Regions from separate parts of the Blautia sp. MSK18_10 genome, predicted to be linked through region 2. Evidence: predicted binding sites of a transcription regulator. Region 2 holds the regulator's gene; the other holds the start of a gene.
What was found. Region 2 encodes HrcA, which represses chaperone genes, less so after heat shock. Its sites were predicted from a motif close to TGTTAGCACTCNNNNNNNNNGAGTGCTAACA; they were not measured.

Region 1: LI074_RS03860 (Hsp20/alpha crystallin family protein) is a predicted target of HrcA. The motif match lies at 4,651-4,681, and genes of this name have one in related genera.

Annotation. Positions count from the first base shown of each region.
Region 1 is NZ_JAJCGT010000005.1:16,498-23,206, forward strand. It holds gene LI074_RS03845 (sensor histidine kinase) at 1-1,241, shown strand, start outside; gene LI074_RS03850 (response regulator) at 1,219-2,793, shown strand; gene LI074_RS03855 (ATP-binding protein) at 3,171-4,502, shown strand; gene LI074_RS03860 (Hsp20/alpha crystallin family protein) at 4,849-5,316, shown strand; gene LI074_RS03865 (Hsp20/alpha crystallin family protein) at 5,505-5,972, shown strand; gene LI074_RS03870 (DnaJ C-terminal domain-containing protein) at 6,098-6,709, shown strand, end outside.
Region 2 is NZ_JAJCGT010000003.1:11,531-18,239, reverse strand. It holds gene dnaK (molecular chaperone DnaK) at 1-199, opposite strand, end outside; gene grpE (nucleotide exchange factor GrpE) at 260-904, opposite strand; gene hrcA (heat-inducible transcriptional repressor HrcA) at 922-1,962, opposite strand; gene uvrB (excinuclease ABC subunit UvrB) at 2,554-4,542, opposite strand; gene LI074_RS02195 (response regulator) at 4,932-5,201, opposite strand; gene LI074_RS02190 (sensor histidine kinase) at 5,227-5,580, opposite strand; gene LI074_RS02185 (transporter substrate-binding domain-containing protein) at 5,594-6,709, opposite strand, start outside.

The sequences.
Region 1 (6,709 bases), on a different contig from region 2:
AAAATATGATTACTTTTGCAAGAAATATCTACGTTCCCCAAATAGAAAAAAGTGATGAAAAAATCGGATTTCTGATGATGGATATTGACAAAACGGGTATGGAAAAAATCATACAGACAGGAGAGGATAGAGATGTGAACGCTATTCTCATATTGGATTCAGAAAATAATATTCTGGTTAATGGTTCAAATTTATCTGATGATAAATGTAAAACCATTTTGAAAGAACCATCTGGAAATTATAAAATTATCAGATATAATCTTCAATATGATGGGTGTAGTCTTGTAGGAATTTTGGATAAAAATCTGCTTTTTAAGAGTGTATATAAAATTTTCTTCAAAGAGATGGTGATGATTTTGGCTGCAATTTCAATTATTTCAATTGCATTATTCATAACTGCGGCTAAAATTGCAGAACAGATTCAGAAATTTATTGTAAAATTACGTCAGACTACAGAGATAAATTCCAATGCGTATGTTGAGGTTGATTCCAATGATGAATTTAGAGAACTGGCAAATGTTTATAATGCGATGTTGGAAAGAATTGACTTGCTGATTCAGCAGGTATATAAACAGCAGTTGTTAATGAAAGATGCCCAGATTGAATCTCTTCAGGCTCAGATTAACCCACACTTTCTATATAATACATTAGACTGTATTAATAGTCTTGCTGATATGGGTAAGACTACGGAAGTTAAAAAGACGGTAACATCTCTTGGAAGCATTATGAGAATGTCTATTAAAGGGGCACAGTTTTTAAAGATTGAAGAAGAATTAAAGTATGTAAATCAATATTTGTATATTCAGAAAATGCGCTTTCAGGAACATATTATCTGTCTGGTAGAAATACCGGAACAATTATATGAATATTACATTCCAAAGCTGATGATACAGCCGCTTTTGGAAAATGCAATTGTCCATGGGGTTTCAGAATTGAAAGAAACAGGAATGATAGCAGTAACCGGGAAGGAAACGGAAGATGCAATTTATATTACTGTAAAAGATAATGGAAATGGGATGCCGGAAACTATTATCAGACAGCTGGAAGAAATAAGAGAAAATGGAATACTGAAAGAGAAGGAACACATTGGTATCTTTAATATTCAGCAAAGACTTTTGCTGCTGTACGGAAAGGAATATGGTTTGACTGTGGAACATGTAAAGCCATCGGGGACAGCAGTAACCATCTGTATTCCCAAAACAAAGGGGGAAAAAGGATATGAAAGTGGTAATTATAGATGATGAACCATTGATATCAGACAAATTAAAAAGGATCATGGAAACGGGACTACGGGGTATGCATACGGTTTGTGCTTTTACAGATGCACAGATGGCATTGGATTATATTGAACAGGAAAAACCTGGGGTTATTTTGACAGATATTCGTATGCCGGGCATCACTGGAATCGATCTGGCAAAGCAGATCAATCAAATGGATTATGGAGCAAAAATTGTTTTTCTGACTGGATATGCAGAGTTTGAATATGCCAGATATGGAATAGAGTATAAAGTTTTTGACTATCTTTTAAAGCCCGTAGATGAACAGGAAGCAATCAAGTGCTTAAATCGAGCGATTAGTGCATTTCATGCAGAACAAAAACATACGGAAATGTATCAGATTTTCCAGGATTATTTTGTTAAAAATCAGGAGCTGATCAGACAACAATTTGTGGAAAAACTCTTTTTTCAACCTGTAATTTTTTCAGAAAAACAGATGGAACTGCAAAAGCAGAAGCTGCGGATTGCAATAAACGGATATAGAGTGGTGGCTGTTACATATGACAGGAATCATATGCCTTTGGAAGAAGAGAGCTATTACAGTTATATAATCCATGAATTTTTTCTGAAAAAATTTAAAGAGATACTGGCACTGGAACATGGTGGTATCTTTTATATGATCTGGCCAACAGAAGAAAAGACACTGTGGAAATTCTGCAGTAAATTAGAGCTGATCAGAAGAGAACTGGCCCAGTTGCAGCCACTGGATTGTATGATAGCTGTCAGCCATTATTCTGAAAATCTGTCTGATATTCAACAGATGAAAAAGGAAGTGTTGAAATGTCTGGAATACGGAAAAGATACGGGATGTACGCAGTTGCTTTCATATCAGGATTTACCGATGGAATATAAGGAAAATGACTTTTTCGATGTTACAGAAGCAATTACAGAACTGATCAGATATCTTCGATCCGGTAATAAGAAAAAAATATTCGAACAGATGCAGAAGATTATCAATGAGACAGAGAAAGAGACAGAAAAATATTTTAACAATATCATGGAGTTGATAGGTGCCAATATATTTTTATTTCTTTCAGGAATTCCATTGGATAAGGAAAGCAAAAATAAGATTACGGAATCATTTGAGCAACAGATTCATGTACAATCGGAAAGAAAGACAAAAGCAGACTATATGAAATATTGGCTGGAGTATATTGCAGATAATATTCAAAGTATGCATAATAATGATCAGAATCAGCTAATCCAGCAAATTTATAAATATCTGAATGATAATTTTTCACAACCAATCGGTCTGACAAATGTTTCAGAACATGTAAACAGAAATCCTTCGTATATCAGTCGTTTTATCAAACAGGCTACCGGAAGAAAATTTTCTGAAATTCTTGCAGAACTGCGTTTGGAGGAGGCAAAAAAATTATTACGTTCGTCTAATTTAAAGATTACTCAGATAGCAGAACAGGTAGGATATCCCAATCTACAATATTTTACCCGGGTTTTTACTGGCCAGATGAATATGACACCGGCAGAGTATCGGAAAATTACAACTTATTTTTAAATATTACTATGTTGCAACTTTATACAGTATTTTATAAGTATAAGGACAGTCGATTCTATAATGGCGATTTTGCAACGCTACATACAAATAAATGTAAAGGCAAATGCAGCCTCTATATCTGTAAGCAGGAAAAAAGAGATATAGGGGCTGCATTTATTTTTTTATTGAATCAAATAAGCACTCTACGTGATTGCGAAAAGCAATAAGCAGTGGATGGGGACTTAACGTACAGAAATAAGAATAAATGTAGTCAAGAAAAGTAATTTGATTTTTAACATAAAACGTGAAAATATTATGAATAAAAACTCATAAAACGTGAAGAATAGATTGACAAATGCTCATAAAACGTGATAGTTTTGAAGAAAGGAGGCGGTTCTATGTATTTAAAAAGAAAGATAGATGAGTACCTGCTGGAGTGGAAAAAAAATGAAGAAAGACTTCCGTTAATTATAAAAGGTGCAAGGCAGATTGGAAAAACGGAATCTATTAATCATTTTGCAGAACAAAATTACAGTAATATTGTGAGTATTAATTTTGTTCTGGAACCTAAATATAAAACAATATTAAGTGACGGATATGCTGTTGAAGATATTATAAAAAATATTTCTATGATAGATACATCAAAAAGATTTATAGCAGGTGACACTGTGATTATTTTTGATGAATTACAGGAGTTTCCGGATATTGCAACTGCCTTGAAGTCCTTCCGGATAGATGGAAGATTTGATGTCATATGCAGTGGTTTCTTGCTTGGAATCAATTACAGAAAAATTCATAGCAACAGTGTGGGATATAAAACAGATTATGAAATGTTTTCGATGGACTTTGAAGAATTTCTGTGGGCGAAAGGATACTCGGAGAAGCACATTGAAGATATCTTGCAACATATGCAGACAGGAACTCCATTTTCAGAAACCGAATTATCAGTCTATAAAAAATTGTTTTTGGAATATTGTGTACTTGGCGGTATGCCTGCAGTAGTAAAAGTATATATTGAAAAAAATCTTTTTACAGATACTCTGGAAATCCAGAGACAGATCCAGATGGATTATGAAGAGGATATCAGAAAATACGCTGAAGGTCTGGATCAGACTAAAATTGTAAGTGTCTATCGGAACGTACCTGTACAGCTTGCAAAAGAAAATAAAAAATTTCAATTAAGTAAAATAGACAAAAAAGCCAGAAGTCGAGAATATATGGGATGTATAACCTGGCTCGAAGATGCAGGTGTGATTTCTGTATGTTATTGTCTGCAGTATCCGGAGCTTCCATTAAAGGGAAACTATGATGACTCAAAATTCAAAATCTATTATCCAGATACAGGATTGCTGATTGCTTCATTAGATGAGGAAGCACAAGAAGACCTTCGGGCGAATAAAAATCTTGGAGTATACAAAGGTGCTTTATATGAAAATTTTGTAGCAGAGGCGTTTGTGAAACAGGGGCTTGGACTATATTACTATAAAAAAGAAAATGCTACCTTGGAAGAAGATTTTTTTGTAAGAACAAAGGATGAGTTGGTTCCGGTAGAAGTGAAGGCGAACAGGAACCGGTCTAAGTCATTGAGGCAATTGATATCCGGTGATTCTTATGGAGATATTCACTGGGGAATAAAACTTGCAGACAGTAATATTGGAATAGAAGACGGGATTTATACATTTCCATATTTCTGTACGTTCTTATTAAAACGATATCTCAAGGGAAAATGATAGCGTTAACATCAAACATTTCAGAATGCCCCGTGGACTGATCCTCCATGGGGCGTTGTATTAGCTTGGAATGGGAGTGTAACACAAATTGGAAAAGTGTACAATGAAGATTTCACAAATTCACAGGTTCACAAATTCTTCACAAAAAAATTAGCACTCACCTCTTGACAGTGCTAATAATAAGTGTTATATTACAGCTAGAACAAAGGAAGGGGAACAAAAAGAGAACAAAGAAATAAGTTCTATGAGATTCCTGATAACCTAAGTTCCAAAGAAACAAGGTAAAGATGCATAACTGAGAGTCCATCATATACAGATGGACGGTATAGAAAAGGAGAGATGACTTATGTTGATGCCTAGTATTTTTGGAGAAAATTTATTTGATGACTTTTTTGGAGATTTTCCATTTTATTATGATGACAGAGCAATGAAAGATACAGAGAAGAAACTTTACGGACGCAGAGCCAGCCATATAATGAAAACCGATATCAAGGAAACTGATAAAGGCTATGAACTGGTCGTAGATCTTCCGGGATTTACCAAAGATGAAGTAAAGGCTGACCTGGAGAATGGTTATCTGACTATCAGTGCAGAGAAAGGTCTGGACAAAGATGAGCAGGAGAAAGAGACAGGACATTATATCCGTAAGGAACGTTACGCAGGTGCCTGCAGCCGTAGCTTCTATGTAGGTAAAGAAGTTGAGAAAGAAGACATTAAAGCAGAATTCAAACATGGTATCCTCACATTATTTGTACCAAAGAAAGAAGCAAAACCAGCAGTAGAACAGAAGAAAACAATTGCCATTGAAGGCTGATGAATAAATATTCTGACTGACCCGTTAAGGGTCAGCCAGAGATTAAAAACAGATATAAAAATAAAAGCTTACACTAATAAAAGATTGAAGATAAAAGGTTGAAAAAGCCTGTAAAGATAGATTTGGAAAGTAAATCTGGCGAACAGATTTGACATATATAAAATATATTAGAAAAGGAGATATGACTTATGTTAATGCCTAGTATTTTTGGAGAAAATTTATTTGATGACTTTTTTGGAGATTTCCCATTCTATTATGATGACAGAGCAATGAAAGATGCAGAGAAGAAACTTTATGGACATAAAGCAAATCATGTAATGAAAACTGATATCAAGGAAATGAATAACGGATACGAACTGGTTGTAGATCTTCCAGGATTTAAGAAAGATGAAGTTCATGCAGCACTTGAAAATGGTTATCTGACCATCAGTGCAGAGAAAGGCCTGGATAAAGACGAGAAGGAAAAAGAGACAGGACGTTATATCCGCAGAGAACGTTATTCAGGTGCCTGCAGTCGTAGCTTCTATGTAGGTAAAGAAGTACATCAGGACGACATCAAAGCAGAATTCAAACATGGTATCCTGACATTATTTGTTCCGAAGAAAGAAGCAAAGCCAGCAGTGGAACAGAAGCACAGCATCTCCATTGAAGGATAATAGATGTTAAGTTACAGCAACGGGAGGTCAAATCTTTTGGCTTCCCGTTGTTTGCATAATGAGGATTGCAGAAATATGAAGTCAGGAATGATTGCGTTAGAATGTGTTTATGAGGGAAGGTGATGATATTGAAAAGAGACTACTATGAAGTTCTTGGCGTGAACAAAAACGCAGATGCAGCAACGATTAAGAAAGCATACAGAAAACTGGCCAAGAAATATCATCCGGACAGTAATGAGGGAAATGCTTCGGCAGCAGAGCATTTTAAGGAAGTAAATGAAGCCTATGATGTTCTGAGTGATGAGAAGAAACGTAAACTGTATGATCAGTTTGGCCACGCTGCTTTTGAAGAAGGTGCCGGTAATTATGGAAACGCACAGGGAAGTCCTTTTGGCAGTGGCTTTGGCGGAGCACAGGGCAATCCATTTGGCGGTGGTTTCCATGGCTCGTACAGTGATGGCAATGGTTATCATGAATATCATTTTGAGAATGGCGAAGATATGGATGATATCCTGAAGAACATCTTTGGTGGTGGATTTAAGAAGAGTAAATCATCCGGTGGTTTTGGAAGCAGCGGTTTCGGTGGCAGTGGATTTCATGGAAGTGGTTTTGGTGGATTCGGAAGCAATGGAACTGGCGGCTTTAGTGGTTCTTACAGCAGTAAAGGTGAGGATCTTCATGCGGAGGTTACTGTCAGCTTTGATGAAGCTGCTTTTGGCGGTAAGAAGGTTATCCGC
Region 2 (6,709 bases):
AGATTGTTCTCTCTGCGTTTGTTACTGCCTGACGTTTTGCAGGTTCACCTACAAGACGTTCTCCTGTTTTTGTGAAAGCGACAACTGATGGTGTTGTTCTTGCGCCTTCTGTATTAGCGATAACTGTTGGCTGTCCGCCTTCCATTACGGCTACACAGCTGTTTGTTGTACCTAAGTCAATACCAATGATTTTTCCCATAATCTTGTTCCTCCTGTTTATTTTCAACTAGATTTGATATATTCTATATTTTCATGTAAATTAGTTGGCTACTTTTACCATACTGTGGCGGACTACGAAATCCTTGTAAGTGTAACCCTTCTGGAATTCTTCTACCACAATATTCTCACCAGCTTCTTCATCCTCCACATGCATTACTGCGTTATGGAAGTTCGGATCAAATTCCTTACCCACTGCTTCAATCGGTTTCACGCCCAGCTCATCTAATGTGGTGATCAGCTGTTTATAGATCATCTTCATGCCATCTGCAAAAGAATCTCCTTCAGGTGCCTGTGCAAGACCTCTCTCGAAGTTATCCACAACCGGAAGGATCTTCTCAACAATGTCCTTGGCTCCGATGATATACATGCTGGATTTCTCTTTCTCCGTTCTCTTACGGAAGTTATCGAATTCAGCCATGTTTCGTTTCAGCCTGTCTGTAAGTTCTTCGATCTGCTGTTCAAATTTATCTTTTTCTTTTTTCTTCTTGCCGAAGAAAGAAGTTTTTGATTTGCTGTCTTTCTTGTCATCCTGGGAAGCTTCCTCGTCTCCGTCCTCTACCGGGATTTCCTCTGTTTCCGCTTCGCCGTTCTCTACAACTTCAGGTTCATTCTCAACAGTTTCTTCTGTTACCGGAGTCTCTGTTGTCTCTTCTTCCTGAGCTGTGTTCTTTGTTTCTTCTGACACTCTCTATTACCGCCTTTCTAACTCTCTTTCTTAATCAGTTCGTCCAGCTGGACTTTCAAAGCCTTCAGGCTGTCAACTACGTTTGCATAATCCATACGCTTGGGACCGATGATACCGATAGTACCATGCATTCCTTTTCCAAGTTCGTAAGTGGCTGTGACTACACTGCAGTCTTTCATGGTCTGCACCGGCATCTCATCACCAATGTACACCTGAATTCCTGTGTTCTCTGTATCAGACATTCTCTCTTTCACCAGGTCTACCAGATCCTGCTTCTCTTCAAATGCTGAAATCAGCTCGCTCGCTTTGCTTGTGTCTGCAAGCTCCGGATACTTGAAAATGTTGGTTGCTCCTGAAGTATATATCTGCATATCGTCTTCGTCTACCTGGATGGTGTCTGCCACTGCATCAAGGACTGTGCCAACCACAGAGCCATGTACACCTGCCTGTTCTTTCAGGCGGGCAATCATTCCCAGGTTGATATCCTGAATGGGCACCCCATTTAAGTTGGTGTTAAGAAGAAGATTTAATTTCAGGATTGTCTGATCGTCCATCTCCTCATCCAGATTGATGATCTGGTTTCGGATGACATTGTTATCACTCACTACTACTGCCACAAGCTGAAGGGGTGTCACACGGGAAAGCTGGATGAATTTAATCTTGCTTCCGCTGTACTGTGGAACAGAGATCATTGTTGCATAGTTGGTATTGGAGGCCAGTACCTTTGCTACCTGCTTCAGCATTTTATCCAGTTTGTCAGTTTTCTCTATCATGAGATCCTTGATTTCCTGAACCTCTGATTCCTTTTCTTTCATCAGCTCGTCTACGTAGAGGCGATAACCTTTATCAGAAGGAATTCTTCCGGCTGAGGTGTGGGGCTGTACGATATATCCCATATCTGTCAGGTCTGACATCTCATTCCGGATGGTGGCAGAGCTTACATTTAAATCTGCAAACTTGGAAATGGTCCGGGAACCCACCGGTTCGCCTGTTTCCATGTAGGTTTTGATGATGGCTTTTAGTATTTTCTTTTTACGATCATCTAATTCCTGATCCATGAAGTTCCACTCCTTTACTGCCTTTGTTTTTGGTTTGTTAGCACTCATGTTTTAGGAGTGCTAACACCTTATGCTCATAAGATAGCACTCTTGATTTGGTTTGTCAATATTATTTTGTGAATTTTTTGTTATTTCATAACAATATTATTTATTTGATTTGATGAAAAGAATGCTGTGAGAAATTGACTATAACATCATTTTTTATCTCATATTACTTGTAACCTGTTCTGGAATTGACCATAAAAATATTTTTCCTGTTTCAGGTCATTCTTTTCCTGCCCTGGCCTTGACTGTAATTTTTCTTTTCCTATTTCAGGTCATTCTTTTCTTCTCATAGGCTTGACTGCAATTGTTATTTTCTTGTTTCAGGTCATTCTTTTCTTCTTACAGCCTTGACCGTAATTATCATTTTCTTGTTTCAGGTCATTCTTTTCCTCTCACAGATTTGACTGTAATTGTTCTTTTTCTGTTTCAGGTCATTCTTTTCTTCTCGCAGGCTTGACCGCAATTATTATTTTACTGTTTTAGGTCATTCTTTTCTTCTCACAGGCTTGACCGCAATTATTATTTTCTTGTTTCAGGTCATTTGTTCTATTTATCAAGAGCGTCAAGGTTCTTTTTCAGGTCGATCATTTTGTCGCGGAGTTCTGCAGCTTGTTCGAAGTTGAGATCTGCGGCTGCGGCGCGCATTTGTTTTTCTACCTGGGCAATGAGTTTGGTGAGTTCTTTACGGGTCATGGACTCTGGGTCTTTCTGGAGTCGGACTTCGGTTTCGGCTACTGCTTTGGATACGGCGATGAGGTCGCGGACTGCTTTTTTGATAGTAGTCGGAGTGATTCCGTGTTCTTTGTTGTAGGCTTCCTGGATGGTTCGGCGGCGGTTGGTTTCGGTGATGGCTTTGTGCATGGAATCGGTCATGTTGTCTGCGTACATGATCACATGGCCTTCACTGTTTCGGGCAGCTCGTCCGATGGTCTGGATGAGAGAGGTTTCGGAACGGAGGAAGCCTTCTTTGTCTGCATCCAGGATTGCTACCAGGGTGATCTCCGGGATATCCAGGCCTTCTCGAAGGAGGTTGATTCCTACCAGTACATCAAAGACATCCAGACGCATATCACGGATAATGCGGGCACGTTCTAAGGTATCGATATCGGAATGGAGATAACGGACTCTGATTCCTACTTCTTTCATATATTCTGTCAGGTCTTCTGCCATTCGTTTGGTGAGAGTGGTAATCAGGATTTTGTGTTTCTTTGACACTTCTTTGTTTACTTCTCCGATCAGATCATCGATCTGGCCTTCAATAGGGCGGACTTCTACTTTCGGATCCAGAAGTCCGGTTGGACGGATGATCTGTTCTGCACGGAGAAGTTCATGATCATACTCATATTGTCCCGGAGTGGCAGATACAAACATGACCTGATCCAGTTTGGATTCGAATTCCTCGAAGCTTAAGGGGCGGTTATCTTTGGCTGAAGGAAGCCGGAATCCGTAGTCTACCAGTGTCTGCTTCCTGCTCTGGTCACCGGCGTACATTCCTCCTACCTGAGGTACTGTGATATGAGATTCATCTATAATAAGTAAGAAGTCATCTCCAAAATAGTCCAGCAGTGTGTATGGCGGCTGTCCGGGCTTTAATCCTGACAGATGTCTGGAATAATTTTCGATTCCTGAACAGAATCCGGTTTCTTTCATCATTTCAATGTCGAAATTGGTGCGTTCTGAGATTCGCTGGGCTTCCAGAAGCTTGTCTTCGCTTTTGAAATACTCTACACGTTCTTTTAATTCTTCTTCTATTGCTACAGCTGCTCTCTGGATCTGTTCTGCTGGCACTACATAGTGGGATGCAGGGAAGATGCTGATATGAGAACGCTGGCATTTGATTTCTCCTGTCAGTACATCAATTTCTGAAATACGGTCGATCTCATCTCCGAAAAATTCTACTCTCACGGCTGTATCGGAGCTGTTGGCAGGAAAAATTTCCAAAGTATCTCCACGGACACGGAAGGTGCTTCGGTGGAAGTCCATCTCATTTCTGGTGTACTGAATGTCGATCAGTTCCCGGATTACCTCATCCCGGTCTTTGGTCATTCCCGGACGCAGAGAGATCATCATGTCAAAGAATTCCTGAGGGGAACCCAGTCCGTAGATACAGGAAACGGAGGAAATGACCACTACGTCTTTCCGCTCTGACATTGCGGCTGTGGCTGAGAGACGGAGTTTGTCAATCTCGTCATTGATGGAGGAATCTTTAGCAATATAAGTGTCTGAGGATGGGACATAAGCCTCCGGCTGATAGTAGTCATAATAGGAGACAAAATATTCCACTGCGTTCTCAGGGAAGAATTCTTTCATCTCACCGTAAAGCTGCGCTGCGAGAGTTTTGTTGTGGGCGAGGATGAGGGTTGGTTTGTTTAGCTGGGCGATGACGTTCGCCATGGTAAATGTCTTGCCGGAACCGGTGACACCCAGTAAAGTTTCGAACTGGTTGCCTTCTTTAAAGCCTCTGACCAGACGTTCAATTGCCTGAGGCTGATCGCCAGTTGGCTTGTACTCGGAATGCAATTCAAAATGATCCATAATATTCTCCTGTTTTAATCAAATTTCACTTATCAAAAATTGAAATATGTTTAATATGGTTATATTTTCAGTATATCATCCCATATAAAAAAAGTACAGAGCAAGCGAATACCTGTTCTGCACTTTATATGTTTTCTAGTTACTGTTCACACACCACTATCCCGCGAGGTGTTTTGGCATGAATATGCCAAAATCCCGAGACATACAAGCCAAAATTCCATTGCCGCAGGCAATCTGGAATGAATTTCGGCTACGTTACTGAGAACGGATTCAATATTCCTTTTGTTTTTCAAGCTGCTCCATACAAAACTACCCCTTCTTTATGAATATTGGAATAAAATGGATAGTTCACAATCCACTTATTCAAGCGGATAAGATCATCCGCTTCACTACCTGCTCAAAACCCCACAAATAGTCTTCTCAACTTTTTCTGCATCAACAGGTTTTGCAATATGTCCGTTCATTCCTTTTGCCAGTGCCTTTTTTCTGTCTTCCTCAAAGGCATTGGCTGTCATGGCTATGATCGGAATAGTGGCTTTGTCTTTATCTGACAGTCCGCGGATCATCTCAGTTGCCCTGTAGCCATCCATGTTCGGCATCTGGATATCCATAAGGATCAGGTCATAGGTGCCTGCCGGTTTCTGTTCTATCCTTGACACACATTGAACTCCATCCTCAACACGGTCAACTATAAGTCATAAGTCCCATATCCTCCAGGATAAACTCTGCGATTTCCGCATTCAGATCATTATCCTCTGCAAGCAAAATATGTTTTCCGCTGATCCTGGTTTCATCCATATCTGAAAATTTTTCCGTAGCCCGTTCATAGTAACTCTTATCAGCAATCCTGTATTCCAGGGTAACTGTAAATTTACTTCCTTCTCCCTGCTTACTTTCTACTTCAATAGTTCCGTACATCATATCAATATACTTCTTTATGATCGGCATTCCCAGACCTGTTCCCGCAATCTTTCCGTCTGTTGTATTTCGTTCCCTGGCAAAAGCCTCAAAGAGAGATGGAAGGAATTCTTCGCTCATTCCGATACCTGTATCAATTACCTGAGTCCGTATCCGCCTGGAAAATTTTGTAAATTCCCTGATAAATATCTCTGATCTTCACATAATCTTCATCCAGTTCCACCTTACCGCTTTCAATCCGGGCCATGTCCAGCACATTGTTGATAATAGACAGCAGCAGATTTCCGGACTGTTCCATCTTCTCCTGATAATCCAGAAGCTTGGGATCAGTCAATTCCCTTTTCATCAGCTCACTGTATCCCAGCAGGGCATTCATGGGTGTCCGGATATCGTGAGACATATTGAAAAGGAAATCTGATTTGGCGGCATTGGCCTTTTCTGCCTGAATCTGGGCTTTTCTCGCTTGTATCAGCAGATAAACTATAATCCACACAATAATCAAGACCACACTTACAAACCAAATGGAAACTACCCACAGATTATCCTTTATGTATTCTGCCAGAGTAACCTTGCCAGGTGCGTTTTCATATACGCAAAACTGACTGGAAAGTCTGGAATCAGGCAGAGTCTGAATGGTTTTGTTCAGGATATTCATTAATGTTGTGTTTTCCCTGGTGACCGCAAAGCAGGAAGCGCCGGATTTCGTAAGAAAAATACTGCGCATTTTGCTGTCCTCCAGTGTCTTTAATGACTGTCCTGCCTTCGCAACAAAGCAGTCTGCCTCTCCACTTTGAACTGCTTTATCGGCCTCAGCAGATGAGTCATATTCCTTTATTTTCCAGAAAGGATAGTTAAAAGAAATATACCACTTCCCCAGCAGGTTATTCCTGCTCACTGCTACTGTATTCTCTTTATTTTCATCAAACTTCTTAACACCGGTGAGTACTGCAACATTGACTTCAAAAACAGTATTTGACAATATAACATCGTTTTGCTCAGCTTCATATGGATTCTGATTCATATGAAAAATCATATCAATCCTGCTATCCTTTAATGCCTGCAGTTCTTCCTCCTGAGAATCAAAGCCTGTCAACTGAAATTCTATGTTTTTTTCTCCCAGACAGCCAGAAGCCAGACTAATATAATCGTTAATAATTCCTACCGGTTTCTCTGACTCCGTATCCACAAGGCTGATACCCACATCATTTTTCAGATATCCAATCCGGACCGCCCCATGCTGTTCCAGCCA